DNA from 3 places in the Mesorhizobium sp. M0139 genome. Region 3 is predicted to be linked to each of the others. Evidence: predicted binding sites of a transcription regulator. Region 3 holds the regulator's gene; each other region holds the start of a gene.

Region 1 (10,379 bases), on a different contig from region 3:
ATGCGTTGAAGCCATTTGGAGACAGCCACCTCGTGAACCGCCTTTTCAACCGCCTGCTGCCGAAATCCTGCCGATCCAGCGTCGTCACCATTCCCGTCATCAGGCTGCATGGCACCATCATGGCCGGCGACGGCCCGTTCCGGCCGAGCCTCTCCTTGGCGTCCACCGCCGCCCTCATCGAAAAGGCGTTCCTGTTCGATGCGCCCGCCGTCGCCATTTCGATCAATTCGCCTGGCGGCTCGCCGGTGCAGTCGCGGCTGATCTTCAAGCGCATCCGCGACCTCGCGGTCGAGAAGAACAAGAAGGTGCTGGTCTTCGTCGAGGATGTGGCGGCCTCGGGCGGCTACATGATCGCGGTCGCCGGCGACGAGATCTTTGCCGATCCGTCCTCCATCGTCGGTTCGATTGGTGTCGTCTCGGCCTCGTTCGGCTTTCCCGAGTTGATGAAGAAGATCGGTGTCGAGCGCCGTGTCCACACCGCCGGCCAGAACAAGGCGGTGCTCGACCCGTTCAAGCCGGAGAAGAGGGAAGACGTCGAGCGCCTGAAGGCGCTGCAGCTGGAAGTGCACGAGACCTTCATCGACCTGGTCAGGGAACGCCGTGGCACCAAGCTGAAGGACGATCCGGACCTGTTCACCGGCCTGTTCTGGACCGGCAAGAAAGGGCTGGAGCTTGGCCTCGTCGATGCGTTGAGCGACATGCGCACGGTACTGAAAACCCGCTTCGGCGCGAAAACCCAGCTCAGGCTGGTCACCGCGCCGCGTGGCCTGTTTGGCCGCATCGGCCTGTTCGGCTCGAACTTTTCAGCGCCCGATATTGCCGCCGCCGCCGCAAGCGGCGTGATCGATGCGGCGGAAGAGCGCGCATTGTGGGCTCGCTTCGGGCTTTGAAAAAGCAGGGAAAGAGTCTAGCATGAGGGCTTGACAGTCTGCCTTGCCGCCTTGCGAGGGAGGAGCTTTGAAATGCCACAGATCATTTTCTTCGCAGTTGTCGGCGCAGCCGCTTATTTCGGCTACCGCACCTTCGTCCGCGAGGCCGAACGTGTGACCGCCAAGGTGCGGCGCACCGAAAAGCAGGCAGCCAACGGCACCAACGGCACGCTGGTCCAGGATCCTAAGACCGGCGAATACCGCCTGGCCAAGGACTGAGCATCATCCCGTCAGCAGCCGACAGTTTGGATGCCGCAGCCCGGACGTGGCTTGCGCCCGCCAAGATAAATCTGGCGCTGCACGTCACCGGCAAGCGCGCCGACGGCTACCATCTGCTCGAGAGCCTGGTCGTTTTCACCCGCTTCGGCGACAGGGTCGAGATCGAGCCTGCCGACGCCGACCGGTTCTCCGTATCGGGCCGTTACGCGACTTCCGTGCCGATCGACGACAGCAATCTGGTGGTGAAGGCGCGCGAGGCGCTGCGCAGGCAGGCCGGCCAGCAGAGCACGCCGCCGGTTGCCATCCGGCTGGAAAAGAACCTGCCGATCGCATCCGGCGTCGGCGGCGGCTCAAGCGACGCGGCGGCGGTATTGCAGGGTCTTGTCCGGACCTGGGGGCTCGACATCGGCGAGGCCGAACTGAGCCGGATCGGTCTCACGCTCGGCGCCGACGTGCCGATGTGTCTTGCGGCAAAACCGCTGGTTGCGCGTGGCGTCGGCGACGAGCTGTCGCTGGTGCCGGATTTTCCGGCGCTCGCTTTGGTGCTGGTCAATCCCGGCGTCGCCGTCTCGACGCCCGATGTGTTCAATGCACTTGAAAAACGCGACAATGAAGGACTGCCGCCGCTGCCGCGCGGTTTCGATTTCCACGGCGTCCGCAATTGGCTGGAGATCACCCGCAACGATCTTGAGGAACCGGCGCAAGCAATACAGCCGCCCATCGGCAGAGCGCTTTCCCTGCTGAACAGGGCCGGATCTGGATTCTCGCGCATGTCGGGCTCCGGCGCGACATGCTTCGGACTGTTCGAGACCGGCAATGTCGCCAAGCGCGCCGCCGCCGAGATCCGCAGCCGCGAACCGGAGTGGTTTGTCGCCGCGACACGAAGCATCGCTTCGGAGGGGGCCGATGACCAAAATTGACGAAAGCCGCCCCTTCATCCCGGTGCGCATCGCGGTGCTGACGGTGTCCGATACGCGCAGCCTTGCCGACGACAAATCAGGGCGGACGCTGGCCGATCGCATCGTCGAGGCCGGCCATGTCCTGGCCGCGCGCGACATCGTCACCGACGACCGGGAGAAAATCCGCGACAAGGTGCTGGGCTGGTCGCGCGACGAAGACATCGATGTCGTCATCACCACCGGCGGCACCGGTTTTACCGGCCGCGACGTGACGCCGGAGGCGCTGGAGCCGATCTTCGAGAAGCGCATGGATGGCTTTTCCGAAGTGTTCCACCGCATTTCCTACGACAAGATCGGCACCTCGACAGTGCAGAGTCGGGCGACGGGCGGCGTCGTCAACGCCACCTTCGTCTTCGTGCTGCCGGGCTCGCCCGGCGCCTGCAGGGACGCCTGGGACGGCATCCTGAAACCGCAGCTCGACTACCGCCACATGCCCTGCAACTTCGTCGAGATCATGCCGCGCCTGGACGAGCATTTGCGGCGCGGCAAGGCCGCCTCGTAAACCAAGGCAAAGCCGGCCAAGTGCTGCCTTTGTCAGGCAGAATGGCGGCTGCGCCTTCGAGAGGTCATTTCCTCCGGGTCGTCGGGCGGATAGTCTGTCGCCAAGTCAAGACGGAAGAGATCCAATGAGCGCGCACCGCGGCGGCTGCCATTGCGGCAACATCCACCTGACGTTCGAAACGGGAATCGAGCCGGCCGAGGTGGAGATCCGCGCCTGCCAGTGCGCGTTCTGTGTCCGGCATGGTTCGCGCGCCGCCGCCGATCCGCAGGGCCGATTGATCGTCTCGGTCGAGGACGAGGCGCGGCTGCACCGATACCGGTTCGGATTGCGCACCGCCGATTATCTCATCTGCCGGGACTGCGGCGTCTATGTCGCTGCTGTGACCACCGACGGCGAACCGAGAGCGATCGTCATCGTCAATGCGCTGGATGACCGGCCGCGGTTCAACCGCGAGCCGGTCCCAATGGACTATGATGCCGAGAACAAAGAGGGTCGCATTGCCCGGCGGCAAGCGCGCTGGATGCCGGTCGAGATCCGCTCCGGCGTCAGCGGATGACCGGCTCGCCGTGGAAGCGGCGGCGCGAGGGCGGCGAGACGCCGAAGCCGACCTCCATCATCAGCCGTGGCGTGGTGGACGGCACGGTGCCCATGTGGAAGCCGAACGGGTCCTCGACGAAGCCGAGGCCGGCCTCGCCGGTCAGCGTGACCGGGCTGTCGTCGCCATAGACCTTGAGCACGTCTTGCGCCGGATGGCCGACCAGCAGCGTCAGCTGGTGCTTGAGGCTGCGCCTGTTGTGGCTGGCTTTGACATAGACATGCGGGCCGGTGCCGGCATCGCAGGGCTTGAGATAGAAGAAGAATTTCAGCATCCGCCAGTCGTCGAGATCGAAATGATATTTGCCGAGCGAGGCAAGGTTCTTGTCGGCGTCGGAAGCCTCGCCGGTCGGAAAGCTCCACCAGACACGCGTGGTGATCAGCTTTGCCTGCCCGCCCAGATAGTGCTGGGCGATGTCGAGCAGCAGCGGGTCGTTCTGGATGGCGAGTGCCGCCTTGCAGCCGAGGATGCGCTCGAAATAGTGTCCGCTGAGCAAAGAGCGGCCGAACCGCTTCTCGGCTTCTGCGTGTTCTCCGGGCATGAATTCGAGCCGGCGGTCGAAATTGCCGAAGCACGGCGTGCTCTGAGCAAAGCTGGCGATCTCTTCGTGGATTGCCTGCGGAAGGACCAGTCCGGAGAACAGGCCATCGGTGCGCAGCGCCGCGACGATCGACTTGAGGTCGACGCCCCTGAACATCGTCGCTCCGGCACTCTGCGCGGGGCGCGCGGCTTTGGCGCCAAGCCAGTGCAGCTTGCGCGCCGGCATGGTGCGGGCAAGCACGAACATCGGCAGCCATGCGGGATTTTCGCGCAGGTCGGACAGATAGGTCGGGATACGCACCGCAATGCGGCGGAGCAGGCTGCCGTTGCGGGCAATGGCTTCCAGACTGGGGGCGCCGGATTTGTCAGGGGACGAAAGGTTCATCGGGGTCCTCAGATATGAACGGCAGCAACGACGACGCGGCGCTTGCTTACCGCTCCGGCACTACCCAAACCCCGATATCCCGCATCAACGGAATGCTAATCCCGCGTCAGCTTTTGTGCAATGCACAATAGGTTTTTGCGGCGAAAAAGCCGGACGGCGCAGCGGACAGTGTCAATTCCGGGGGGACGCCGACGCTGCTCCTCATCCGCCCTTCGGGCACCCTTCTCCCTGGGAACGGGAAAAGGGAGAAACATCACTTCTTCGGCGCCAGCCAGATTTCGGCGTCGAGCCGCCTGGTGGCGAGACCGCGCGCAAGGGCTTCGGCGCTGTGCGCGTTCTTCGACAGGGCAGCGGCCTGGCGCTTGCTGATGACCAGCCCTTCGGCCAGCGCCCGGTTGCCCGAAAACACCCGTGACAGGAACGGCGTGCGGCTGCCGCGCGCACGGCAAAAGCGCGCCGGCATGGTTTGCCGCGCCGTGTGAGCGACAACGTCGTCGATCCAGCCCTCCGCCAGCCTTGCGCCGGGTTCCAGAAACAGCAGCCAGTCACCCTTCGCCTGCCTGATTCCCGCGGCAATGCCGCCGGCCACGAAGTGGCAGCCGGCATGATCGGCAACCCGATGCGTCTGGTCGGTCGAGCCGGTGTCGCAGACGATGACATCGCGCACCACGCCCTCGACCGCGCCGCCGATCAACGAGGCGAGCGTGCGGGCAAGGCCTTCTTCGTCATCCCGGGTTTCGATGAGAACGCTGAGCATTTTTAGCCGAATAGCGGAAAGCCCGGCGCAACGCCAGTTTTGCATGGCCCAACGAAAAAGTTCTTGCTTTGTTCTCATCAGCGAAATAGGATTATTTTCATGAACAGAGCGATTCGACAGCCAGCCGACAGTCCTTGGGAAAGGGCCAAAATGGAACATATCGTGCGTGCGGACATTGCTGCTTTCGGAGCAGGGCGAGCCGAGATGGCCAATGCGATGATCGAACAGAGCGGCATGCGCGTCCGTCCGGATCGCAACCGCGGCCGTTCCGCGGGCATCAACCCGTCCGGCCGGTTCGAGCCGGTCAGCCGGCATGTGTTCGACGACGGCTGGAATTCGCTGGAGGAATTGCCGCCGTTCAAGACCGAAGTGCAGGTCGAGAAGCCGCGCACCATCATCACCCGCAACGAATCGCCCGACATTTCCTTCGACCGCTCGATCAACCCCTATCGCGGCTGCGAGCATGGCTGCGTCTATTGTTTCGCCCGGCCGACGCATTCCTTCATGGGCCTGTCGCCGGGGCTGGATTTCGAAGCGAAGCTGTTTGCCAAGCCGGATGCGGCGCGGCTGCTCGACAAGGAACTGTCGAAGGATGGCTATCAGCCGCGCACCATCGCGATCGGCACCAACACCGATCCCTACCAGCCGATCGAGAAACAATACCGGATCATGCGCGAGATCCTCGAAGTGCTGGAGGCGCGCGGCCATCCGGTCGGCATCGTCACCAAATCCCATCTGGTGACGCGCGACATCGACATATTGTCGCGCATGGCCGAACGGGGCTTGGCCAAGGTGGCGCTGTCGGTGACAACGATGGACCGCATGCTGGCGCGCACCATGGAGCCACGCGCGTCGACGCCGACCAAGCGGCTTGAGGCGATCCGGCAGCTTTCCGATGCCGGCATCCCGGCCTCTGTCATGGTGGCGCCGATCATTCCCGGCCTGACCGACCAGGAGATGGAGCGCATCCTCGATTCGGCACGCGCCGCAGGCGCCCGCGAGGCCGGCTATGTCATCCTGCGCCTGCCGCTCGAGGTGGCGCCGATCTTCAAGGACTGGCTGCTGCGCCATTATCCCGACCGCTACCGGCACGTAATGTCGCTGATCCGTTCGATGCGCGACGGCAAGGACTATGATTCGGAATGGGGCAAGCGGATGAAAGGCGCCGGCCCCTATGCCTGGCAGATCGGCCGGCGCTTCGAGATCACGGCCAAGCGGCTCGGCCTCAACGCCGAGCGGCGCACGCTCCGAACCGACCAGTTTGTCGCCGCCGCCAAGGCGACCGAGCAGCTGATGCTGCTCTGAGAGTAGCGCCTGCCCTGCCCTCGTGGTTGGCAGGCGACCCAAGAATCCCGTCCGGCCTGTCCCCCGGCCTGCAGACGGTGCCCTCCCGGTCTTGCCCCACTCGACCTTGGAGGGACTTGCGGAGAATCGGAGCCGATGCGAACCTCGCCGCAACATGGCTCGCGCGCGTTCCGATTCTCCGCTTCTTTTCGAAATCGTCGAAAAGCCCGACTTCTCCTTCGAGACGAAGGCGATGGCTGAAGGCCTTTGGCCGGTGGCAGGCATGGACGAGGCCGGCCGCGGTCCGCTGGCCGGGCCGGTGGTGGCGGCGGCGGTGATCCTCGATCCCGCCAACATTCCCGACGGGCTAGACGATTCCAAACGGCTCAACCATTTGCAGCGCGAGGCGCTGTTCCTGAAAATCCTGGGGTCAGCGCTCGGCGTGTCGATGGCCTCGGTCAGCGCCGAAGGCATTGACGGCAGCAATATCCTCAAGGCCAGCCTGGAAGCCATGCGCCGCGCCCTTGCCGGCCTGCCGATCCAGGCAAAGCTGGCGCTGGCCGATGGCCGCGATGTGCCGCCGGGCCTCCTCTGCGAAGGCCGCGCGCTGATCAAGGGCGACCAGCGCTCGCAATCGATCGCCGCCGCCTCGATCGTCGCCAAGGTGATGCGCGACCGCATGATGTGCGGCTGCGGCAGCCATCACGAGCGCTACGGGTTCGAGGTCCATATGGGCTACGCCACCGTGCGCCACCGCACCGCGATCGAAGCGCATGGGCCGGTGGCAAGGCTGCACCGGGCATCATTCGCGCCGTTCAGGCTGGGTGGGGTTGAGGTGGTGGAAGAAGAAGGGTTTGTCGGGTTGGACAGCTAATCTCCCCGCTTGAGGGGGAGATGGCCGGCAGGCCAGAGGGGGTCGCCGCGCGTGAAGCGCTAGCCCTTCTTCGCAGCAGAATGCGTCGCGCCCGGTCGAACGGACCCCCTCTGTCGCCTTTGGCGACATCTCCCCCTCGAGGGGGGAGATCAGGCGCACCACCGCCTTCGCCAATCTCCGTCGCCGCTCAACAAAAAAGCCGCCAGGTTGCCCGGGCGGCTTGATGTCAGCGAGTTAACCCCGCTCAGTTCAGCCTGGCCTTCACGTCCTGCAGCGCGGACTTGAAAAGATCCGCGCCGGCCTTGGCGTCGATCTTGCCGGCGAGCAGCGTGCGGGCCGCCTCGACGGCGATGTCGACGGCGCTGGCGCGCACTTCGGCGACGGCTTCGCGCTCTGCCTGGCCGATCTTCTGCTCGGCAAGCGCAGTGCGACGGGTGACATAGTCTTCGGTCTTCTTGTGCGCCTCGGCGGCAAGCATATCGGCCTCGCGCTTGGCGGCAGCGACGATGGCTGCGGCCTCCTGCTCTGCTTCCTTGCGCTTCTTCTGGTATTGGCCGAGCAGTTGCTGGGCCTCTTCGCGCAACCGGCGGGCTTCCGCAAGCTCGTCGCTGATCTTGGTCGCACGGGCGTCGAGCGACTTGGCGATCAGGCCTGGCACCTTGATGTAAACGGCAACGCCGAGGAAAATGACGAGGGCAACCGTTGCCCAAAGCGTTGCGAGAGATGTGGCGTCCATGATGTGCTCCTCACCGGGCCACGGATTTGACCGCAGCCGAGATCTCGGCCTTGCTCGTCTTGCCGCCGACAAGCGCATCGACGATGGCTGAAGCGGTGTCCTCGGCAATCGTGCCGACTTCCTTCATGGCGTTGGCCTTGATGGAAGCAATGCTGGCCTCGGCCTCGCCGAGCTTCTTGTCGAGGGCGGCCTCGACCTTCTTGCGGGCAGCCTCGGCTTCAGCCTTGGCAGCGTCGTTGGCCTGCTGGCCTATCGCGTTGGCCTTGGCCTTGGCTTCCGCAAGTTCCTGCTCGTAAGCGGCAACGGCGGCGTCGGCCTCGCCCTTCAGCCTGGCGGCCTGGTCGAGGTCCTGCGTGATGCGATCGCTGCGGACGTCGATGATGCCGCCAAGGCGCGGCATCACCACCTTCTTCAGGAACAGATAGAACAGCCCGAACGTGATCGCCAGCCACAGAAGCTGGGACGGAAACGTCGCCGGATCGAATGGCGGGAACGTGCCGTGCGCCTCGGCAGGCACGCCGGCGCCGGAATGCGTGCCGCCTTCCGTACCGGTATGGGCGCCTTCAGCGGCGGGTGCGGACTCTTGCGCAAACGCAGATGTCACGAACATGGACTATCCCCTGATATCAGGCATGGCCGCAGGAATGCGGCCAGCCAATTCTTCCCAATGCTCGTCCGACCGATAATTGGCCGAACAGGGGCTCAGCCGAACAGGGCGAGAAGCGCGATGAGAAGCGAGAAAATGCCCAGAGCTTCGGTCACGGCGAAGCCGAAAATCAGGCGGCCGAACTGGCCATCGGCGGCCGACGGATTGCGCAGGGCGCCCGCCAGGTAGCTGCCGAAGATGTTGCCGAGGCCAATGCCCGCGCCGCCCATGCCCAGGCAAGCGATACCGGCGCCGATGTACTTTGCTGCTTCTGCGTCCATTTTAAACTCCTTTGGATCTGTAATTCGTTGCAATTCCATCCGGCGAAAGATGCCGGAAATTCTAGGTCAGTGCCCGGGATGCAGGGCGTCGTTCAGATACATGCAGGTCAGCACCGCAAAGACGTAGGCCTGCAGGAAAGCGACCAGCAATTCCAGCGCGGTCAGCGCGACTGCCATGGCCAGCGGCAACACCGAACCGGCAACGCCGACGGCGCCGAGCGCGCTCAGGCTGACGACGAAGCCCGAAAACACCTTCAGTGTGATGTGGCCGGCCAGCATGTTGGCGAACAGACGAACCGAGAGGCTGACCGGGCGCGACACGAAGGAGATCACTTCGATCAGCACCACCAGTGGCAGCAGGAACACCGGAACGCCATGCGGCACGAAGAGCTTGAGGAAACCCAGACCGTGCTTCGTGAAGCCGTAGACAACGACGGTTCCGATCACCAGGGCTGCGAGGCCGAAGGTGACGATGATGTGGCTGGTGACGGTGAAGAAGTACGGGAAAAGGCCAAGCAGGTTGGCGACCAGTACGAACATGAACAACGAGAACACGAAGGGGAAGAACTTCATGCCCTGCGTTCCGGCGGCGTCGCGCAGCATGTTGGAGACGAACTCGTAGCCCATTTCCGAAACCGACTGCAGGCGCCCGGGAACAAGGCTGCGGCTCGAGGTCGAGAGGTACAGAAACGCCGATGCGACGAGGACGGTCGCGACCATGAACAGGGACGAATTGGTGAAGGACAGGTCATAGCCGCCGATGTTGATCGGAATCAGCTTGACGATATGGAACTGGTGGATCGGATCGACCTTGTCAGCAGCCATTTACATCCCCGTCAAAGCCGCGAACGGCCTTAAGTGTCCTTGTGCGCCATTGGCGGCGCCATTTCATTCTTTCGGATCGTGCGACTTCTCGCTTTTTCCGAATTCCGCCACAACACCTGACGAACGCAGGACATTGAGCACGCCGGCGCCAAAGCCCAGCAACAAGCCGACGACCAGACCCCATGGCGAGGTTCCCGCCACGCGATCCAGAAACCAGCCAAGGCCCACACCCACCACTATCCCGGCGATGAACTCGCTGGACAGCTTGAGCGCCTGGCCATATCCGGCCGTCGCCTTCGCGCCGTCATTCCCCTCGAGCTGATCCGGCCGTCTTGTCGCAAGCGATGCTCCAAGCTCACGCCGGCGGCGTTCGAGATCTTCGTCGCGGATGTCGGCCTCGTGCTTGCTGCCGCGGCCGGTTTCTCCGGTTCCGTCTGGCCCGTTCTTGTCGGCCATCGTAACCCCCCTGCCCGGTCAGACCGTCACCGTCCGTCCGCTTCTAAAGTCGCCGGCAACATAGTTAGAGGGTTTGCGCCCGTCAAGCCACGGGCGGGACTTCAAAGCCATGTATTTTTTCTATTGGAATCAATCACTTGGCGAGGTGCGACATCGTGCCCGGCACTATCGGGTCGGCACATGCCCCGAATCCGTCCGGCGACCGTTGTCCGATTTCGGCTTCCAGGGCCTTTGCGGTTCGTTTGCGACAGGCAAGCCGAAGGGCTCAGCTCCAGCCGCCGCCATAGGTGCGGTAGAAGATATGCAGGCCGATCTTGGTCATCTTCTGCATCGTGCGCGCCCAGCCCGGATGGACGTAGTTGGCGTAGTAGTGGGTCGATGAGCCGACTTC
Region 2 (10,379 bases), on a different contig from region 3:
GGCCCGTCATTTCGAACGAAGATGCGCAGCGCCTTCTGGATACGGCTGGCCTCATCCTCCAGCGACTGCACCGTCTGGATGCGCAGATTGACCCCTTCGGGCCTATCCTCGGCCGAAACGGTGATCACCACCGAACGTCCGGGCTCGAGCAGATCGCGATACTGCGCCAACCCTTCCGAAAACAGCACGGCTTCATATTGGCCAGATGTGTCGGAAAAGGCGATGACGCCCATCTTGTTGCCGGTTCGGGTCTTGCGCTCCTGCTTGGTGGTGACGGTGCCGGCGAGCCGGCCCGCGGCGGCACCGCGTTTGACCGCAGCCGAGAACTCGCCCCAGTTTTGCACGCGCATCTTCTGCAGGGCCGCCTTGTACTCGTCGAGCGGATGCGCCGAAAGATAGAAGCCGACGACCTGGAATTCGCGGTGCAGCCGATCGGCGGCAAGCCACGGATCGGTCTGCGGCAAATTGAGCGCCTGCTGCTGCGCGCCGAGCGACGCGCCGAAAATGTCGTGCTGGCCCGAAATGGCATTCTGCTGCGCCAGAGAAGCCAGCCCCATCATCCGTTCGACGCCGGCCATCATCTGGGCGCGGTCGTGGCCGAAGCAGTCGAGCGCGCCGGCCATGATCAGGCTTTCGAAGACGCGCTTGCCGACGATCTTGGGATCGACCCTTTCACAGAAATCGGCGAGATTCTTGAACGGCTTTTCGCCGCGCATGGCGACGATGTGCTCGACCGCAGCGTCGCCGACGCCCTTGAGGGCCGCCAGCGAATAGTAAATGCGGTTCTCGCCGACCTCGAAATTGCGGAAGCTGGTCATCACTGACGGCGCCACCACCTCGATGCCGAGACGCAGCGCATCCTGGCGGAAATCGGCGAGTTTGTCGGTATTGCCCATGTCGAGCGTCATCGACGCCGCCAGGAACTCGACGGGGTAATGCGCCTTGAGATAGGCGGTCTGGTAGGACACGACGGCGTAGGCGGCCGCGTGCGATTTGTTGAAGCCGTAGTCGGCGAACTTGGCCAGAAGGTCGAAGATGAAGTCGGCCTGCGGCTTGCCGACACCGCGTTCGACCGCACCGGTGACGAAGCGCTCGCGCTGCTTGTCCATTTCGGCGCGGATCTTCTTGCCCATGGCGCGGCGCAGCAGGTCGGCTTCGCCGAGCGAATAGCCCGACAGCTCCTGCGCGATTTGCATCACCTGTTCCTGGTAGACGATGACGCCTTGCGTCTCCTTCACCAGATGGTCGATCTTGGGATGGATCGATGCCATCTCCTCCTCGCCATGTTTTCTGGCATTGTAGGTCGGGATGTTCTCCATCGGGCCGGGACGGTAGAGCGCCACCAGCGCGATGATGTCCTCGATGCAGTCGGGCCGCATGCCGATCAGCGCCTTGCGCATGCCGGCACTTTCCACCTGGAACACACCGACCACTTCGCCGCGCGACAGCATGGCGTAGGTTTCAGGATCGTCGAGCGGGATCGTCGCCAGGTCGATCTCGATGCCGCGCCGGCGGATCAGCTTCACCGCCGTCTCCAGCACCGTCAGCGTCTTCAGGCCGAGGAAGTCGAATTTTACCAGCCCGGCCTGCTCGACATATTTCATGTTGAACTGGGTGACCGGCATGTCGGAGCGCGGATCGCGGTACATCGGCACCAGTTCCGACAAGGGCCGGTCGCCGATGACGATGCCGGCGGCGTGCGTCGAAGCGTGGCGGTAGAGCCCTTCCAGCTTTTGCGCCATATCGAGCAGCGTCTGCACGATTGGCTCCTTCTCGGCCTCCTCGGCAAAGCGCGGCTCGTTGGCGATGGCATCCGCCAGCTTGACCGGATTGGCGGGGTTCTGCGGCACCATTTTGGAGAGCTTGTCGACTTGGCCGTAAGGCATTTGCAGCACGCGGCCGACGTCGCGCAGCACCGCGCGCGCCTGCAGCGTACCGAAGGTGATGATCTGCCCAACCTGGTCGCGGCCATATTTCTGCTGGACGTAGCGGATGACCTCTTCGCGCCGGTCCTGGCAGAAGTCGATGTCGAAGTCGGGCATCGACACGCGGTCGGGGTTGAGGAAGCGCTCGAACAGCAGCGAGAAGCGCAGCGGATCGATGTCGGTGATGGTCGTGGAATAAGCGACCAGCGATCCGGCGCCCGAACCACGGCCCGGCCCGACCGGAATGCCTTGCGCCTTGGCCCATTTGATGAAGTCGGCGACGATCAGGAAATAGCCGGGAAACTTCATCTTCTCGATGATGGAGAGTTCGAAATCGAGCCGCTCGCGGTATTGTTCGACCGTGTAGCCGGAAGTGGGCCCATGCGCAGCCAGCCGCGCCTCCAGCCCCTCATGCGCCTGCCGGCGTAGCTCATCGGCCTCCGCTTTCAGCGCCACCTCATTGTCGGCGACATCGCCGCCGGTAAAGCGTGGCAGGATCGGATTGCGGGTCTTGGGATAATAGGAACAGCGCAGCGCGATCTCGACGGTGTTGTCGATCGCTTCCGGCAGGTCGGCGAACAGCCGCGCCATATCCGCCTGGCTGCGCAGGAAATTGTCCGAAGTCAGCCGGCGACGGTTGTCGGCGGCAACCACCGAACCCTCGGCAATGGCGATCAGAGCATCATGCGCGTCATAGTCGTCGCGGGCGGCGAAGAACGCCTCATTCGTGGCGACCAGCGGCAGATCATGGATATAGGCAAGGTCGACCGATGATTTCTCGATAGCGCGGTCATAACCGGAAACACGGTCCAGCTCGACATAGAGCCGGTCGCCGAACAGCGCCTTGAGTGCCAGAAGCCGCGTCTCGGCAAGATCTCGGCGATCCTCCTTCAGCGCCCGGCCGATCGGGCCGCGCGGCCCGCCGCTGAGGCAGATCAGGCCATCGCTATGGCCTTCCAGCATTGCTGACGTCAGATGCACGGGCTCGCCCGGCGGCGTCTCCAGATAGACCTGGCTGACCAGCCTGACGAGGTTGCTGTAGCCGGCCTCGGTGGCGGCGAGCAGCACCACGGCGTGCATCTCCGGACCATGGCGGCGGCGGTCGCGCTGCGCGTCGCTGGTCTCGCCGGAAAAGGCGAGATCGATCTGGCAACCGATAATCGGCTGGATGCCTTCCTTCACCGCCTTCTGGGCAAATTCCAGCGCGCCGAACAGATTGTTTGTGTCGGTGACTGCGATTGCCGGGCACTCGTCCTTGACTGCATGACCGACAACGGCGGCGACCTGCAAGGCGCCCTCGAGCAGCGAATACGCCGAATGCACGCGCAGATGGATGAACGGCCGCGCCGGTGCCTCCGGGCGCGCAGCAGCGAGCGCTGCTTCGCGCCTCAGGGGATCGCGTGGAAGTTTGTCATCCGCCATGATGTTTCAAATTGCTCGAAGGGCTTTGAGTCGATGGAGATGTATTGTCCCGGACCGGGCGATGCCAGTCCAGCACAAATGACCACCGACCACAGGCTTCCGTACCCAGCCGCACGGCTCAGAGATTGTTCGAAATTCGCTCTGGCGAGTCATAATGATGGTGGTTTCGAGAACCGGAGCGCAGCGGCCATTGGTCCGTGAGCACGGGAAGCGCAGAAACCACCTTCAGATGGCCGCCGGAGTAGAATTTCCAAACAATCTCTAGGCGAACTCCATGATCACCGCATCGACAGCCAGGCTGTCACCCGGCTTGGCGTTGAGCTTCGACACGACAAGATCGCGGTCGGCGCGCAGCACGTTTTCCATCTTCATCGCCTCGACCACGGCCAGCGTCTCGCCGGCCTTGACCTCCTGCCCCTCGGCAACTGCGATCGACACGACCAGGCCCGGCATCGGGCAAAGCAGCATCTTGGACGTGTCCGGCGCCACCTTCTCCGGCATCAGCCTTTCCAGCTCCGCCGTGCGCGGCAGCATGGCGCGCGCCGTCACCGACATGCCTTTCCAGGCAATGCGCAGGCCGTTCGGCGCCGGCCTGATCTGCGCCGTGACCTTGCGGGCACCGACAGTGCCGCGCCAGATGAGGTCGCCCGGCCGCCAGTCGGACGCCACGGTCAGCGCTTTGCCGCCATCGACCGACAGATCGATTTCCATCGGAATGGAGATCATGCCCTCGATGATCGAAGCCTGGAGATAGTCGTCGCCGAGCTTCACCACCCAATCGCGCTTGAGTGCGCCCGAATGCGGCGCCAGCCGCCCGCCCAGCCGGTCAAGCCGATCGCGGCGCAGAAGCTCGACCGCGGTGGCGATCGCCGCCAGCACTGCCTTTTCATCGCCATTGGGCACGATCGGCGCGAAGCCGTCAGGATATTCCTCGGCGATGAAGCCCGTCGATATCCGCCCCTCGCGCCAGCGCGGATGCTGCATCAGCGCCGCCAGGAACGGGATGTTGTGCTCGATGCCGTCGACGACGAAACTGTCCAGCGCTTCCGACATGGCATCGATGGCCTCGATACGCGTGGGCGCCCAGGTGCAGAGTTTTGCCACCATCGGATCATAGAACATCGAAATCTCGGAGCCTTCGGTGACGCCGGTGTCGTTGCGGATGAAGACATCGCCGAACTTGCCCTCCTCCGGCGGCCGGTAGCGCGTCAACCGGCCGATCGAGGGCAGGAAATTGCGATAGGGATCCTCGGCATAGAGCCGGCTTTCCACCGCCCAGCCGTTCAGCTTGACGTCGCTCTGCTCGATCGCCAGCTTCTCGCGGGCGGCGACACGGATCATCTGCTCGACCAGGTCGATGCCGGTAACAAGCTCCGTCACCGGATGCTCGACCTGCAATCGTGTATTCATTTCAAGGAAATAGAAGTTCTTTTCAGCATCGACGATGAACTCGACGGTGCCGGCGCTCTGGTAGTCGACCGCCTTGGCCAGCGCCACGGCCTGCTCGCCCATGGCCTTGCGCGTCCTGGCATCGAGGAATTGCGACGGCGCCTCTTCCGCAACCTTCTGGTTCCGGCGCTGGATCGAGCATTCGCGCTCGCCGAGATAGAGGGCGGTGCCATGCGCGTCGGCCAGCACCTGGATTTCGATATGACGCGGATCGACGACGAACTTTTCGATGAAGACTCGGTCGTCGCCGAACGAGCTTTTCGCCTCCGAGCGCGCCCGGTCGAAGCCGTCGCGCACTTCCGACTGGCTCCAGGCAATGCGCATGCCTTTACCGCCGCCGCCGGCCGAGGCCTTGATCATCACGGGATAACCGATCTCGCCGGCGATCTTTTCGGCATGGTCGGCATTTTCGATGACCCCAAGCCAGCCGGGAACCGTCGACACCTCAGCGGCCTTGGCGAACTTCTTCGATTCGATCTTGTCGCCCATCGCCTTGATAGCCTTGGGTTTCGGACCGATGAAGACAATGCCCTCAGCCTCAAGCGCTTCGCAGAAGGCGGCCCGCTCCGACAGAAAACCGTAGCCGGGATGCACGGCCTGCGCGCCCGTCTCCTTGCAGGCAGCGATGATCTTTTCAGGCAGAAGATAGCTTTGCGCGGCAGGCGATGGCCCGATATGCACGGCTTCGTCGGCCATTTCGACGTGCACGGCGTCGCGATCGGCGTCGGAATAGACCGCTACGGTGGCAATCCCCATCCTGCGCGCCGTCTTGATGACGCGGCAAGCAATCTCGCCGCGATTGGCGATCAGGATTTTCGTGAACATCGAAGGCGTTTCCTCGGTCTTTCGTCCTTCTTATGGGCTTCGGCAGCCGGGCTCAAGCACCGCCGGCAGCGCACCCATCAAGACACTCCCTGCCCGCCAGGCCCGTGCCGAGGGGCGAAGGTTGGGCTCGCCGACGACTGGGCCAAGATTTGCGCCATATTTGGTCGCCAAATCGGGTTGAAACAGTATAAAAACCCTGAAAGCCTGAAGACCAATCGCCTTGGGAGGAATTGCCTGATGAAAACCCGCGCCGCTGTCGCTGTCGCCGCCGGAAAGCCGTTGGAAATCATGGAGGTCGACCTCGACGGACCGCGCGAAGGCGAGGTGCTGGTCGAGATCAAGGCGACCGGCATCTGCCACACCGACGAGTTCACCCTGTCGGGCGCCGATCCCGAAGGCCTGTTTCCGGCAATCCTCGGCCATGAAGGCGCTGGCGTTGTCGTCGATGTCGGCAAGGGCGTCACCTCGGTCAAGAAGGGCGACCACGTCATCCCGCTCTACACGCCGGAATGCCGGCAGTGCCCATCCTGCCTGTCGCGCAAGACCAATTTGTGCACCGCCATCCGCGCCACGCAGGGCCAAGGCTTGATGCCCGATGGCTCCTCGCGCTTCTCGATCGGCAAGGACAAGATCTTCCACTATATGGGCTGCTCGACCTTCTCCAATTTCACCGTTTTGCCCGAGATCGCCGTCGCCAAGGTCAACCCGGACGCGCCCTTCGACAAAATCTGCTACATTGGTTGCGGCGTCACCACCGGCATCGGCGCGGTCATCAACACCGCGAAGGTCGAGCAAGGCGCGACTGCTGTCGTCTTTGGTCTCGGTGGCATCGGCCTCAACGTCATCCAGGGCCTGAAGCTCGCCGGCGCTGACATGATCATCGGTGTCGACCTCAACAACGACAAGAAGGCATGGGGCGAGCGCTTCGGCATGACGCATTTCGTCAATCCGAAGGAGATCGACGGCGACATCGTTCCTCACCTCGTCAACTTGACCAAGCGCGGCGCCGACCAGATCGGCGGCGCCGACTACACATTCGACTGCACCGGCAACACCAAGGTGATGCGCCAGGCGCTGGAAGCCTCGCATCGCGGCTGGGGCAAGTCGGTCGTCATCGGCGTGGCCGGCGCCGGCCAGGAGATTTCGACCCGGCCGTTCCAGCTGGTCACCGGCCGCACCTGGATGGGCACCGCCTTTGGCGGCGCACGCGGCCGCACTGACGTGCCGAAAATCGTCGACTGGTACATGGACGGCAAGATCCAGATCGACCCGATGATCACCCATTTGCTGAAGCTTGAGGACATCAACAAGGGTTTTGATCTCATGCATGAGGGCAAGTCGATCAGGAGCGTCGTCGTTTACTAAGTGCGATCAGCAAAAGTGGCGCCCGGTTTTGCGTCCGATCGCACACCAAACGGAGGAAGAACAAGCCGCCGACCGAAGGGCCAGCGACTGAAGTTGCACAGGTTCAACAAGGGAGGAAGACAATGCCTGAGAAACTGCATCCCAAAATCGACAATGGCTTGCCAAAGGAGAGCGCAAGCTTTGCCGGCGGCACGCTGGTCTGCGCCTGCACCAGCAAGCCGGTGAAGGTGACGGTCAAGGGCCAGATCGCCCACAACCATGCCTGCGGCTGCACCAAATGCTGGAAGCCTGACGGCGCGGTGTTCTCGGTCGTGGCCGTAGCCGGCACCGGCGATGTCACAGTCACCGAAAACGGCGACAAGCTGAAAGTGGTCGACCCCTCGGCACTTATCCAGCGTCACGCCTGCACCGGCTGCGGTGTCCATATGCACGGACCGGTCGAGCGCGACCATCCGTTCAAAGGTCTGTCCTTCATCCATCCCGAGCGCTTCCAGGAAGACGGCTGGTCACCGCCGGGCTTCACCGCTTTCGTTTCGTCGATCATCGAATCCGGTGTCGACCCCAAGCGCATGGACGGCATCCGCGGCCAGTTGAAGTCGATGGGCCTCGAGCCCTATGACTGTCTCAACCCCGGCCTGATGGATTACATTGCCACCTGGACGGCGAAGAAGTCGGGCGCGCGGCCGGCCTGACAGTACGAGATTTCTGGCATGGGGCCGGGTAACATGCCGGCCCCATGTCCGTTTTGGAGAGATAATGCCGGCACCCGCCATCTACGTCGACGCCGACGCCTGCCCGGTGAAAGCCGAGGTCGAGAAGGTCGCCGAGCGCCATGGCGTGGTCGTCACCTACGTCTCCAATGGCGGGCTGCGTCCGTCGCGCGATCCGATGATTCGCAACGTCGTCGTCTCTAAAAGCGCCGATGCCGCTGACGATTGGATCGTCGAGAACGCAAAACCCAACGACATCGTGATCACCGCCGACATCCCGCTTGCCGCTCGCACCGTGGCGCTCGGCGCGCATGTGCTTGGGCCAGCCGGCCGGCCGTTCACGCCGGAGACCATCGGCATGGCGGTTGCAATGCGCGATTTGAAGCAGCATCTGCGCGAAACCGGCGAGAGCAAGGGCTACAATGCCAGCTTTGCGCCACAGGATCGCTCGCGTTTCCTGGGTGAGCTCGACCGTATCTTGCGGCGGGCTCTGAAATCCGTCACACCCGACCAGACGTGAAGCATCATCCGAGGTCGGGCTATGGCCGACACATCGCCGAATAACCCCTTGCAGCGGCACAAGCAGTTCTTTGTGTCGCTAGCCGTCGGTCTGGTCGTATTTGCCGCGGTATTGCCTTTGATTGGATCGCTCCCCGTCTCCACGCGGCTTGCTTATTCGATCTCGATTGCCGCCGATTCCTTCTTCGTCGTCTTCATCGCGCTCGTCATCGCCAAGATGCCGCTGCTGTCCGGCCGCTATCTCAGCAAGAACGCGCGCGAACTGGACCTCCCAGTGCTGGGCATCTTTGCCATCACGCTCGGCATCGTCGCCATGGCCATTGTCCTGCTGTTCCTTTTGATCAATCACAAGGATCGCGACCCCATCGAACTCGGCTTCGCCATGCTGTCGATCCCGCTTGGCTGGTTCACCATCCATGCCATGGCCGCCCTCCACTATGCGCATGTCTACTGGATGGACGGCGACGCGATCGATGCCGAAACCAAGAAGAAGATACCGGTCGGCGGCCTCGATTTTCCCGGCAGCAAACGGCCGGACGGTTGGGACTTTCTCTATTTCGCGACGGTGATCGGCATGACCGCGCAGACCGCCGACACCGCGATCACGACCTCGCATATGCGCCGCGTGGTGCTTGTCCATTCGATCCTGTCGTTCTTCTTCAACGCCGTCATCGTCGCCGCCGTCGTCAATCTCGCGGTGAGCCTCGGCAATTGAGTATCCGTGCCCGCGATAAACCCGTGCCCGTAATAAAAACGTGACCGCATGAAACATCGCTTTCGATAGCGACGTATTGGGAGGACAAGGACGAGCGCGGCCATCCCAGGATCGCGCAGCCGGAGGCGAGGAAAAGATGGAAACCATTACCATGAGTCAGCCCGGCGCAGGCGTCGATGCCGCCTCAACGAAGGATGCGACGCTGATCTACCGGCAATCGCGCTGGACCCGCCTGACGCACTGGCTGTGGGCGATCTCGCTGTTCTTCTTGCTTTTATCCGGCCTGCAGATCTTCAATGCCCGGCCGCAGCTCTACATCGGCAAGCAATCCGGCTTCGAGTACAACAACACCGTCTTTGCCATCGGCGCCGAAAACACCGCCACCGGCCCGCGCGGCTATACCGAAATCTTCGGCCATCGCTTCGACACCACAGGCGTGCTCGGCTGGTCGGGCCCGGCCCGGCAGCAAACGTCGCGTGCCTTCCCGTCCTGGGCGACAATCCCGTCCTATTACCATCTCGGCACCGCCCGCGTTGTGCATTTCTTCTTCGCCTGGATACTGACAACCACCTTGGTCGTCTGGCTGGTCGCCAGCCTGGTCAACGGCCATCTGCGCCGCGATCTGGCGCCGCGCCTTGACGATCTCAAGCGGCTGCCGCAGGACATCATCGAGCACGCCAAGCTCAGGTTCCACCACACACGCGAATACAACACGCTGCAGAAAATGGCCTATGGCGGCGTACTGTTCGTGCTGTTGCCACTCATGATCATCACCGGCCTTGCCATGTCGCCGAGCATGAACTCGGTGCTGCCCTGGCTCAACGAACTGCTCGGCGGAAGGCAGACGGCGCGCACCATCCATTTCACGGTGATGGTGCTGCTGGTCGGCTTTTTCATCGTCCATATGATGATGATCCTCGCCGCCGGCCCGATCAACGAACTGCGCTCGATCATCACCGGCTGGTACCGCACCGATCCGCCAAGGCATGGCGACACCGAGAGGAGTGCGTGAGATGGCCAAATTCCAGATCAGCCGCCGAAAGTTCCTGACGGGCGCCGGCCTCGGCGTTTCCGGCATCATGTTGTCGGGCTGCGATGCCTTCGACAGCCAGCTCGGCATGGGCGACGGCCTGCGCAGTTTCCTCGAAAACGCCAATGGCCTGACCTACCGCGCGCAACGCTGGCTTGCCGGCCGCGATGCTCTGGCGCCGGAATTCACCGAGGCCGACATCCGCCAGCCGCAGCGGCCGAACGGCGTCACCGCGCCCGACGATGACACCTACAAGGGCCTGCTCGCCAACAATTTCGCCGACTGGCGGCTGGAGGTAACGGGCCTGGTCGAAAAGCCGCTGTCGCTCAGCCGCGAGCAGTTGGAGAACATGCCGAGCCGCACGCAGATCACCCGCCACGACTGTGTCGAAGGCTGGAGCTGCATCGCCAAATGGACCG
Region 3 (10,379 bases):
GCGCCGAAGGCGAGATTGCCGCGGCGTTGATTGTCGGGGTGCGCGCCGGCATCCCGGACGAGGTCAACGAAGCGATGCGGCGCACCGGCATCTACCACATCATCTCCATCTCCGGCCTGCACATGGCGCTGGTTGCCGGCACCATCATGGCGTTGCTGCGTGGCGCCTTTGCGCTGTTTCCCGATTTCTCTTCGCGCCGCCCAGTCAAGAAATATGCAGCAGTGGCAGCACTCGTCTCCATCGCCGCCTATCTCGTCATTTCAGGCGTCGTGGTTGCCGCCGAGCGCAGCTTCATCATGCTGGCGGTCATGCTTGTCGCCGTGCTGTTTGATCGCGCCGCACTCACCATGCGCAATCTGGCGATCTCCGCCATTGCCGTCATCCTGGTGTCGCCGCACGAGGTGGTCGGTCCCAGCTTCCACATGTCGTTTGCCGCCACCGCCGCCCTTGTCGGCGCCTATGCCGGCTGGGCCGATTACCGCGCCGACAAGGTGAGAACGCCGCCGGCAAAGCGCTCCTTCGTCGGCTTCCTGTCGCGAAAATTCGCGCTGGCCATGGGCGGCCTCGCCATGACCTCGATCATCGCCGGCAGTGCAACCTTGCTGTTCGCCATCTGGCATTTTCAGCGTGTGTCGCCGCTCAGCCTGATCGCCAATCTGGCCGTGATGCCGATTGTTTCGTTGATCGTCATGCCTTTTGCCGTGCTCAGCGCACTGGCGATGCCGTTCGGCGCCGACGGGCCGTTCCTCTATGTGATGGGCAAGGGTCTGATGGCGATGATCGCTATATCGGCCTGGATTTCCGAGCGCTCGCCGGTCGACGCCGTCGGGCTGATCTCCATCCGCTCGGTGCTGTTGGTGGCGGTCGCCCTCGTCATCGCCACCATGGCCACCACCTGGCTCAGGTTGGCGGCCGTGCCTTTCGCGCTGGCCGGCCTGTTGACGGTGCCGCAGGTGCTTACGCCCGACGTGCTCATATCCGAGGATGCGCATCTGGTGGCCATGCCGATCGGTGGCGGCGAACTCGCCCTCAACCGCGAACGCTCCAACGAATTCACCACGGACAATTGGAAACGGGCGCTGCGGGCCGAAACCATTATCCCACCTGAGATTTTCGAGTCAACAGATACGCGGTTCGATCTCGATCCGCTCGATCTGCCGCCCGGCTCGCCCTTCTATTGCACCGGCGATCTCTGTATCGCCCGGCACCCTTCCGGAGCCATTGTAGCGCTTGCGAAAGACCGCAAGACGGCGCGGCCGGCCTGTGCCTTCGCGAGCCTGATCGTCATCGATGACGCCACCGCCTACAATCCGTGCCGCGACCCGCTGGTGCTGGTCGTGACGAAGAAACAGCTGGCCCGCGACGGCAGCGCCGCCGTCTTCTTCGATCCGCAATCGGCAGCTGCAGCGCCAACCATCCGCTTCGCCGTCGACAAGCCGTATCGCCCCTGGCACGAGCAACGCCGCTTCTCCCGCGAAGCGCGCGGCCTGCCGCCTTACAACCAGCGTGAAAAGTACAAACCCAAGCCGGCTCAGTAGCGCCGGATCAATCCGACAAGCTTGCCCTGCACCTTCACCCTGTCCGGTCCAAAAATGCGGGTCTCGTAGGCCGGGTTGGCGGCTTCCAGGGCGATCGAGGCGCCCTTGCGGCGGAAGCGTTTCAGGGTCGCTTCCTCATCGTCGACCAACGCCACCACGATCTCGCCGGGGCTGGCTGTGTCGGCATTGCGGATGATGACCGTGTCGCCATCGAAAATGCCGGCCTCGATCATCGAATCGCCCTTGACCTCGAGCGCGTAGTGTTCGCCGCCCATGATCATATCGGGCGGCACCGAGATCGAATGGGTCTGATGCTGGATGGCGTCGATCGGCACGCCGGCGGCGATGCGTCCCATAACCGGGATTGAAATCGCGGAAACGGCATCGTCATTGCCGGCCGACATCGAACGCGACGGCGAGCCCGGCTTGATCTGGCGGCCGAGACCGCCTTGGCCCAACGCGCCTTGTCCTTGGCCGCCTTGCCCTTGGCCGGTTTGACCAAGACTGCCCTGAATGACGCTCGGCGAAAACTTCCTCGCCGCATTGAGGCCTGGTGCGATCGAGTCGGGCAGCCGCAGCACTTCCAGCGCGCGCGCCCGGTTCGGCAGCCGGCGAATGAAACCGCGCTCCTCAAGCGCTGTGATCAGTCGGTGGATGCCGGACTTGGAGGCGAGGTCGAGCGCTTCCTTCATCTCGTCGAAGGACGGCGGGATTCCGCTCTCCTTCAGGCGTTCATGGATGAACATCAGAAGCTCATGTTGTTTGCGCGTCAGCATCGCGGCCCCCAAGGGTTCTGAAACCAGAATCAGAAAAAACAAACCCAGAACAAACACTATCTGTTCCAGTTGTGTTCCGCAACCTTTTAAAGTTTAATGAATGTGTTGACGTTTTGTTCAGCGTAACGTTCGGCGCTGCGAGCGCCGCCTGCGCCCAGTTGCCAGCAACGGGGTGAAACGAAGACAAAGTGCCCTGCGTCGTCGGCTACGATCGCCGCTTCCTTTTCGGACGGGGCTGCGCAGCATCCGCGCCGGGTTCGCTCTGGGCATAGACCTGCAGCGTGTAGCCGATGTGAGCGGTCATCAGAGTTTTCGCACGTTCGACGTCGCGATCGAGGGCCGCTTCCATCAGGGCGGTATGGTGTTCGATCGCCACGGCGTCGCGCAGGGCCGCCACGGCCTTCCGGTGGCCATCCGTGCGGCCGGCGGCGGCGCGCAGCGTCGGGGCCAGACCCAGAAAGCGGTGATGGCGATGCAATTGGTCGGAAATCGTCGCATTGAAGCGCAGCAGCCAGCTGGATGTCGCGGCACTGAGCAGCGCCGCATGGAAGGCATCGTGTTTTTCGTACCACGCGTCGACCGCATCATCCGATGGATCGTCGAGAACAGACCCGCACCGTGAGAGACGATAGTGGGCGGCAACGACCGCGTCTTCCCACTCACGGTCGCCCTCCTCGATCGATTCCACCAGCAGGGGCAGTTCGACCACCAGCCGCGCACGCGCCAAATCCTCGAGCTCCGCCCGAGAGACGGGAGCGACCGCAAACCCGCGGTTGCTGATGGCGGTCACAAGCCGTTCCGCCTCCAGCCGCGACAGCGCCTCGCGCAACGGCGTCCAGCCGATGCCGTAGGTGTTGCGCAGCGTGCTCAGCTTCAACGGCGCGGCAGGCGCCAGCCGGGTCGCAAGAATATCGCGCCTGAGCAGGCGATAGGCCGCTTCCGTCTTCGAGGTCTGCTCGTCATCCAGCATCGTGATCCATCAGACATAAACGCTCGGCGGATCATTATATATCAAAGCCTTTCAATGGGTGAATTATATATAATGTTTGACAGTTCAAGGGCGACCACTCAAGATCGCCGGCATGTTTGGGCGGCAGGCTCCGCCGCGCGCGTTTGTCCATGGAGGGGCGCCGGATCATGAGCACGACACCCGATCTCGCTACAATCGAAGCAATGGATGCCGCCGATCCGCTGCGCTCCATGCGCGAACGCTTTGTCTTGCCGCAAGGCGTGATTTATCTCGACGGCAATTCCCTGGGCGCCGCGTCAGCGGTCGTCTTCAGCGAACTGCAGCAGGCCGCCACGCAGGAATGGGCGCACGATCTCATTCGCGCCTGGAACACCGCCGGCTGGTTCAACATGCCGGTGGAACTCGGAGATCAGCTCGGGCGACTGATCGGCGCGGCTGATGGGCAGACGGTGGTCTGCGACACAACCTCGATCAACATCTACAAGCTGCTGCACGCAGCGCTCGGCATGCGGCCGGATCGGTCGGTCATCGTTGCCGAGGGCGACAGTTTCCCGACCGACCTCTACATGGCCGAAGGCGTCGCCTCGACCCGGCCGGGAACGCGGCTGCGGCTGGAGGGCGTCGACGCGGCCGCAATCGAGGAGCTGATCGACGACAGCGTTGCCGTCATCCTGGTCAACCACGTCAACTACAAATCCGGCCAGTTGCGCGACATGGCGGCGCTGACGCGCAAGGCACATGACGCCGGCGCGCTGATCATCTGGGATCTCTGCCACACGGCCGGCGCCTTGCCGGTCGAACTTGACCGTGCCAATGCCGATTTCGCCGTCGGCTGCACCTACAAATACCTCAATGGCGGCCCGGGCTCGCCAGCCTTCATCTACGCGGCCGAGCGCCACCATGACGATGCCCACCAGCCGCTCAGCGGCTGGTGGGGCCATGCGCGGCCCTTTGCCTTCGAGCAGGGCTTTGCCGTCGGCAGCGGCATTCGCCGCTTCCTGTGCGGAACGCAGCCGGTGCTGTCGATGCGGGCGCTCAAGGGCGCGCTCGATATCTGGAACGACGTCGATATGGCGGCGGTGCGCAGAAAAAGCATCGCGCTGACCGACCTGTTTATCCAGCTCGTCGAAGCCAGATGCGGCGCCTACGGGCTTGAACTGGAAAGTCCTCGCGACGGCAGCCAGCGCGGCAGCCAGGTGTCGTTCCTCCATCCGCATGGCTATCAGGTGATGCGCGCGCTGATCGAGCGCGGCGTGATCGGCGATTTCCGGGCGCCGTCGACCATCCGTTTCGGCTTCACGCCGCTCTATGTCGGATATGGCGATGTCTGGCAGGCGGTCGAAGTCCTGGAGGATATTCTGCGCACCGGCGCCTGGCAGGACGCCCGCTTCGCGGTGAAGACCGCGGTCACCTGAGGAACTAGAGCAATTTCAGGAAAAGTGTGAAGCGGTTTTCCGTCCGCAATTGCGTCAAATCAAAGAGCTAGAGCATTTCGCCGTTTACGTTAAACGGTGAAATGCTCTAGAGCCGGGTGCGGACCGTCCAGAGCTCCGGAAACAGCACAACCTCCAGCATCTTCTTCAGATAGGAGGCGCCTGAGGTGCCGCCCGTGCCGCGCTTCAAGCCGATGATGCGCTCGACCGTGGTGACGTGGTTGAAGCGCCAGCGGCGGAAGTAATCCTCGAAGTCGACCAGCTTCTCGGCCAGTTCGTAGAGCATCCAGTAGCGCTGCGGGTCGCGGTAGACGGTTTGCCAGGCAGCCAGCACGTCTTCGTTCTCGACGCGCGTCTCGCGCCAGTCCGTGCGCCCGGCATCGGCGCCGATGTCGAAGCCATTGCGCGCCAAAAGCAGAAGCGCCTCGTCGTACAGCGACGGCGTGGCCAGGATCGCTTCCAGCCTGTCCGTAAGATCGGGCCGGTGCTTGTGCGGCCCGAGCATGGCTAGGTTGCGGTTGCCGGCCATGAACTCGATAGCGCGGTACTGCCACGACTGGAAGCCCGAGGATTGGCCGAGCGCGTCGCGAAACTCGGTGTATTCGCTTGGCGTCATCGTGCGCAGCACGTCCCAGGCATTGTTGAGCTGCTCGAAGATGCGCGCGACGCGAGACAGCATCTTGAAGCTCGGTTCGAGGCGGTCGGCGCGGATAGAGCGGATCGCGGCGCCGATCTCGTGCAAAGCGAGCTTCATCCACAATTCCGATGTCTGATGCTGGATGATGAACAGCATCTCGTCATGGGCCGAAGACAGCGGCGCCTGCGCATCGAGCACCTTGTCCAGCTGCAGATAGTCGCTGTAGGACATCCGCTCCTTGAACGACATCTGCGCGCCATCGGACGCCGGATCGTGCGGCTTAATCAATTGCTCTTCTCCGCGCGCAACCGGAAGCGCTGGATCTTGCCGGTCTGGGTTTTGGGCAAGGCGTCGATGAACTTCACCGAACGCGGATATTTGTAGGGCGCGATCGTTGCCTTGACGTGGTCCTGCAGGCGTTTGACGGTCAATGCGTCCGGCGAAACACCTTGCACAAGCACGATATGCGCCTCGACGATCTGGCCGCGTTCACCGTCCTCGGCGCCGGTCACCGCGCATTCGGCGACGTCGGGATGCGAGAGCAGCGCCGCTTCGACCTCGGGGCCGGCGATGTTGTAGCCGGCGCTGACGATCATGTCGTCGGAACGCGCGGCGAAGTGGAAGAAGCCATCCTCGTCCTGCGTGAACGTATCGCCGGTGAGATTCCAGCCATCGCGGACATAGTCCTTTTGCCTGGCATCGGCCATGTAGCGGCAGCCGGTCGGGCCGCGCACCGCCAGCCGGCCAGTAGAGCCGCGCGGCAGCTCCCGCATCTCGTCATCGACGATGCGTGCCTGATAGCCGCCGACGGGTTTGCCGGTGGAGGCCGGCTTCATGTCGTCGAAGCGGTTGGAGATGAAGATATGCAGCATCTCGGTGGCGCCGATCCCATCGAGGATCGGCTTGCCGGTCTTCTCAGTCCATTCCTCGAAGACAGGCGCCGGCAGCGTCTCGCCCGCCGAAACCGCGACGCGCAGCGAGGACAGGTCAGCGCCTTGATCCATGGCCTTGAGCATGGCCCGATAGGCGGTTGGAGCGGTGAAGGAAATGGTCGCTTTGTAGGTCTCGATGATGTGGATCATGTTGGGTGGCGTCGCCTGTTCCAGCAGCGTCGCCGCGGCGCCGAAACGCAGCGGGAAGATGGCGAGCCCGCCAAGACCGAAGGTAAAGGCAAGGGGCGGGGAGCCGACGAAGATGTCGTCGGGCGTCACCTCCAGGATTTCGCGGGCATAGGCGTCGGCGACGATCAGCAGGTCGCGGTGGAAATGCATCGTCGCCTTCGGCACGCCGGTGGTGCCGGAGGTGAAGCCGAGCAGGGCGACATCGTCGCGGCCGGTGTTGACGGCAGTGAAGGTGACCGGCTTGTCGAGGGCGGCGCGGTCGAGTTCCGCGTCATGGTTGGCCGTGCCGTCGAAGCCAATGACCTGCTTGAGATACGCACTGCCCTTGGCGCAGGCGGTCATCTCGTCCATCAGCCTTGTATCGCAAAGCGCAACCGTGATTTCCGCCTTGTCGACGATCTTGGCGAGTTCGCCGGCGCGCAGCATCGGCATGGTGTTGACGACCACCGCGCCAACCTTGGTGGCGGCCAGCCAACAGGCGACCATGGCCGGGTTGTTGGCCGAGCGGATCAGCACCCGGTTGCCCGGCTTGACGCCATAATTCTCGACCAGGGCATGGGCGAGCCTGTTGGTCCAGTCGGACAGTTCCTTGTAGGTGCGGCGGCGGCCATTGCCGATCAGCGCGGTGTGGTCGCCGAACCCTTTTTCGACCAGCCTGTCGGTCAATTCGACGCCGGCATTTATGTGGTCGGGATAGTCGAAGCCGTCGAGCAAAAACTCCGGCCATTGCTCCGGCGGCGGCAGGTTGTCGCGCGTGAATGTGTCGATATGCGCTGATGGCCCAAGCATTTTCGGCTGCCCCTGTCTGCCTCGCGCCCATGGCTGAACAAGGCGCAGGATCGCACCAGTCGAAATTTGTTTCAAGCCTAAAATGTTTTTAGGTCGCAGCATTGACGCCGCCCTGTTCGGCGGCCATTCCTGTCGACTGAACTGAAGCCATCCGGGAGGGATGCAGATGCTCCAACATCGTGTTGCCGATTGGGACAATGCCTACGCCAACGGCGACAACATTGCCGGCAGCAATCGCTGGCCGGCCGCGTGGGACACACCGGCACAGGCTTTTCGCGACACAATGTCGGCGTCCGGTCGGGCCAAGCTCGACATCGCCTATGGCGACAGCCCGCGCAACAGGCTCGATCTGTTCCTTCCCGATGTCATGCCCAAAGGGCTCGTCGTCTTCATCCATGGCGGTTACTGGAAGGCGTTCGACAACAAGCCATGGTCGCATCTGGCCAACGGCGCGGTTGCCAATGGCTTTGCCGTGGCAATGCCGACTTACACGCTTTGTCCCGACATACGCATTTCCGGCATCGTTAGGGAAATCGCGGCGGCGATCGGCAAGGCGGCGACGATGGTCGGCGGGCCGGTGATCCTGACCGGGCATTCCGCCGGCGGCCATCTCGCCTCCAGGATGGTGACGACAACGACACCCCTGGCCGCCGATGTGGCGGGCCGCGTGCGCAATGTCGTCTCGATCTCCGGCGTCCATGACCTGCGGCCAATCATGCGGACGGGGATGAACGCGACACTGGCCATCGATGAAGCGGAAGCACTGGCCGAAAGCCCGGTTCTGCTGCGCCCCATGCAGGGCGCGCGCATCACCTGCTGGGCCGGCGGCGGCGAGCGGGCGGAGTTCCTGCGCCAGAATGCGCTGCTTGCCAACATCTGGATCGGCCTCGGCGCCACGACCAGCACAGTGGTCGAGCCGGACCGGCATCATTTCAGCATCGTCGACGGGCTTGCCGATCCGACACATCCGCTGACGCGGACATTGCTGGCGGAGTAACAACCAGTCTTATCTCTTGGAATTAACGGCTTGGATCCGCGACCTTCAGCGCAACATCAGAACGCTGCAAGCAGCGCCTGCTTCTGCCGCCGGAGCGAAGGGCTCGCGCACGATCAGGCCGTTGGCGTCGGCCAGCATTCTCAGCATCGAGGAATCCTGGATGCCGAATGGTGTCGCCACCAATGCGCCGGCTTCTTCCCGGACCACGGCGCGCACATAGTCTTGCCTTAGATCATTGGCCGGCATCGCGGCGCCAAGCTGAGCCTGGCGGATGTCCTGCCGGTGGGGACGGCCGCCGAGCTGCGCCAATAGCGGCTTCAGGAACAATTGCGAGCAGACCAGGCTCGCCACCGGATTGCCGGGCAGGCCGATGCACCTGATATCGCCCAGCCGCCCGAACATCAGCGGCTTGCCCGGGCGCATGGCGAGCTTCCAGAAGTCGAGGTTCATGCCTTCGCCGGTCAGCACGTCATGAACGAGATCATGGTCGCCGACCGAGGCGCCGCCGAGCGTGACGATGACGTTGGCTTTCGCATCGACCGCCTTTTTCACCAGCGCCGCGATCGCTTCCTTGCGATCGGCCGCTATACCGAGATCGAGCGCGCGAGCGCCGACCGACTGCGCCACAGCAGCGACGCCATAGGCGTTGGACGAGATGATCTGGGCGGGGCCAGGTTCGCTGCCCGGTGGCAGCAATTCGTCGCCGGTGGCGATGATGGCGACCAGCGGCCGTTGCACCACGTTCAACCGGGGATGATTGGCCGACGCCGCCAGCGACAATGCAGCCGGATCGAGCACGCGGCCTTTCTCCAGCAGCACGTCGCCTTGGGCAAAATCCAGTCCAAGGCGGCGGATGTTGCGGTTCTTCGCCGTCGGTTCGGTGACCTCGATCCGGCCACCGCCGAGATCGCGAACATTTTCCTGGATGACGATCGTGTCTGCGCCTTCAGGCAGCGGCGCGCCGGTGAAGACGCGCACGGCCTCGGATTTACCCACTGTGCCGTCAAAGCCTCGCCCTGCGGGCGCCATTCCGATCACCGAAAGCCGCGCCGGGGCCGACGCCACATCCTGCGCCCGTGCGGCATAGCCGTCCATGGCAGATGCATTGAAAGGCGGCTGGGTACGCAGCGCCACGACCGGCTCCGCCAGCACCCGGCCGGCCGCATCCGCCAGCGCGACCCTTTCACCGGGCAACGCCACAGCGCCGTCGAGTAGGCGTTGAAGCGCCTCGGCGACCGGAACCAGCGCCATTTACGAACCCGCCTTGTAGTCGCCGGACTTGCCGCCGGTCTTTTCCACCAGCTGTATACCGGAAATCACCATGGCGCGGTCGACCGCCTTGGCCATGTCGTAAATGGTCAGGCACGCGACAGATGCCGCGGTCAGCGCCTCCATCTCGACCCCGGTCTTGCCGGTGACGCGGGCGAGCGCGGTGACCCTAAGGCCGGGCAGCGTGGTGTCCGGTTCGATGTCGACCGACACCTTGGTCAAAAGCAGCGGATGGCAGAGCGGAATCAGCTCATGCGTCTTCTTGGCCGCCATGATGCCGGCAATGCGCGCGGTACCCAGCACATCGCCCTTCTTGGCGTCGCCGTCGAGGATCATCTTCAGGGTTTCGGCCCGCATCGAGACAAAGCCCTCGGCGACCGCCGTGCGCGTCGTCTCCGCCTTCTCGCCGACATCGACCATGTTGGCCTCGCCCTTGGCGCCGAGATGGGTGAGGGCGGCTGCCATCCTCAGATGGCCTCTGCTTTCGCCTTGCCTGTCAAAAGCAGCCGCGTTGCCGCAGCGACATCCTCTTGCCGCATCAGGCTCTCGCCGACGAGGAAGGTGCTGATGCCGGTCTTTTGCATCCTGAAGCAATCGTCGTGGGTGAAAATTCCGCTCTCGCTGACCAGCAATCGGCCGCCCGGCACCATCGATGCCAGCCGTTCCGAGGTCTCGAGGCTGGTCTCGAATGTTCTGAGATTGCGGTTGTTGATGCCGATCAGCTGCGACGAGAGTTTTACCGCGCGCTGCGTCTCGGCCTCGTCATGCACCTCGATCAGCGCGTCCATGCCGAGTTCGAACGCGGTCGCTTCCAATTCGCTCGCCAAGGCATCATCGACGCTGGCCATG

What was found. The regulator LexA, encoded in region 3, represses DNA repair genes until DNA is damaged. The targets are predictions, from matches to a motif close to TGTTCNNNNTGTGTTCNG.
Region 1: the regulator LexA is predicted to act here: its motif matches at 4,945-4,962, upstream of NKJ58_RS21900 (PA0069 family radical SAM protein).
Region 2: the regulator LexA is predicted to act here: its motif matches at 3,474-3,491, upstream of dnaE (DNA polymerase III subunit alpha).

The regions. Positions count from the first base shown of each region.
Region 1 covers NZ_JAMYTN010000012.1:237,149-247,527, reverse strand. Annotated here, with positions in the region: gene NKJ58_RS21935 (S49 family peptidase) at 33-890, shown strand; gene NKJ58_RS21930 (membrane protein) at 963-1,148, shown strand; gene NKJ58_RS21925 (4-(cytidine 5'-diphospho)-2-C-methyl-D-erythritol kinase) at 1,175-2,068, shown strand; gene moaB (molybdenum cofactor biosynthesis protein B) at 2,055-2,609, shown strand; gene NKJ58_RS21915 (GFA family protein) at 2,734-3,165, shown strand; gene NKJ58_RS21910 (hypothetical protein) at 3,155-4,129, opposite strand; gene NKJ58_RS21905 (glycosyltransferase) at 4,383-4,886, opposite strand; gene NKJ58_RS21900 (PA0069 family radical SAM protein) at 5,037-6,191, shown strand; gene rnhB (ribonuclease HII) at 6,346-7,044, shown strand; gene NKJ58_RS21890 (F0F1 ATP synthase subunit B) at 7,289-7,780, opposite strand; gene NKJ58_RS21885 (F0F1 ATP synthase subunit B) at 7,791-8,390, opposite strand; gene NKJ58_RS21880 (F0F1 ATP synthase subunit C) at 8,483-8,707, opposite strand; gene NKJ58_RS21875 (F0F1 ATP synthase subunit A) at 8,774-9,532, opposite strand; gene NKJ58_RS21870 (AtpZ/AtpI family protein) at 9,596-9,988, opposite strand; gene NKJ58_RS21865 (cell wall hydrolase) at 10,254-10,379, opposite strand, start outside.
Region 2 covers NZ_JAMYTN010000004.1:141,532-151,910, forward strand. Annotated here, with positions in the region: gene dnaE (DNA polymerase III subunit alpha) at 1-3,347, opposite strand, end outside; gene NKJ58_RS08040 (acetyl-CoA carboxylase biotin carboxylase subunit) at 3,609-5,621, opposite strand; gene NKJ58_RS08045 (S-(hydroxymethyl)glutathione dehydrogenase/class III alcohol dehydrogenase) at 5,859-6,986, shown strand; gene gfa (S-(hydroxymethyl)glutathione synthase) at 7,109-7,678, shown strand; gene NKJ58_RS08055 (YaiI/YqxD family protein) at 7,743-8,216, shown strand; gene NKJ58_RS08060 (DUF1345 domain-containing protein) at 8,238-8,930, shown strand; gene NKJ58_RS08065 (cytochrome b/b6 domain-containing protein) at 9,067-9,942, shown strand; gene NKJ58_RS08070 (molybdopterin-binding protein) at 9,944-10,379, shown strand, end outside.
Region 3 covers NZ_JAMYTN010000002.1:8,739-19,117, reverse strand. Annotated here, with positions in the region: gene NKJ58_RS02525 (ComEC/Rec2 family competence protein) at 1-1,538, shown strand, start outside; gene lexA (transcriptional repressor LexA) at 1,532-2,314, opposite strand; gene NKJ58_RS02515 (GntR family transcriptional regulator) at 2,520-3,284, opposite strand; gene kynU (kynureninase) at 3,452-4,699, shown strand; gene kynA (tryptophan 2,3-dioxygenase) at 4,806-5,642, opposite strand; gene NKJ58_RS02500 (AMP-binding protein) at 5,639-7,264, opposite strand; gene NKJ58_RS02495 (hormone-sensitive lipase) at 7,425-8,261, shown strand; gene NKJ58_RS02490 (molybdopterin molybdotransferase MoeA) at 8,307-9,512, opposite strand; gene moaC (cyclic pyranopterin monophosphate synthase MoaC) at 9,513-9,995, opposite strand; gene trpC (indole-3-glycerol phosphate synthase TrpC) at 9,998-10,379, opposite strand, start outside.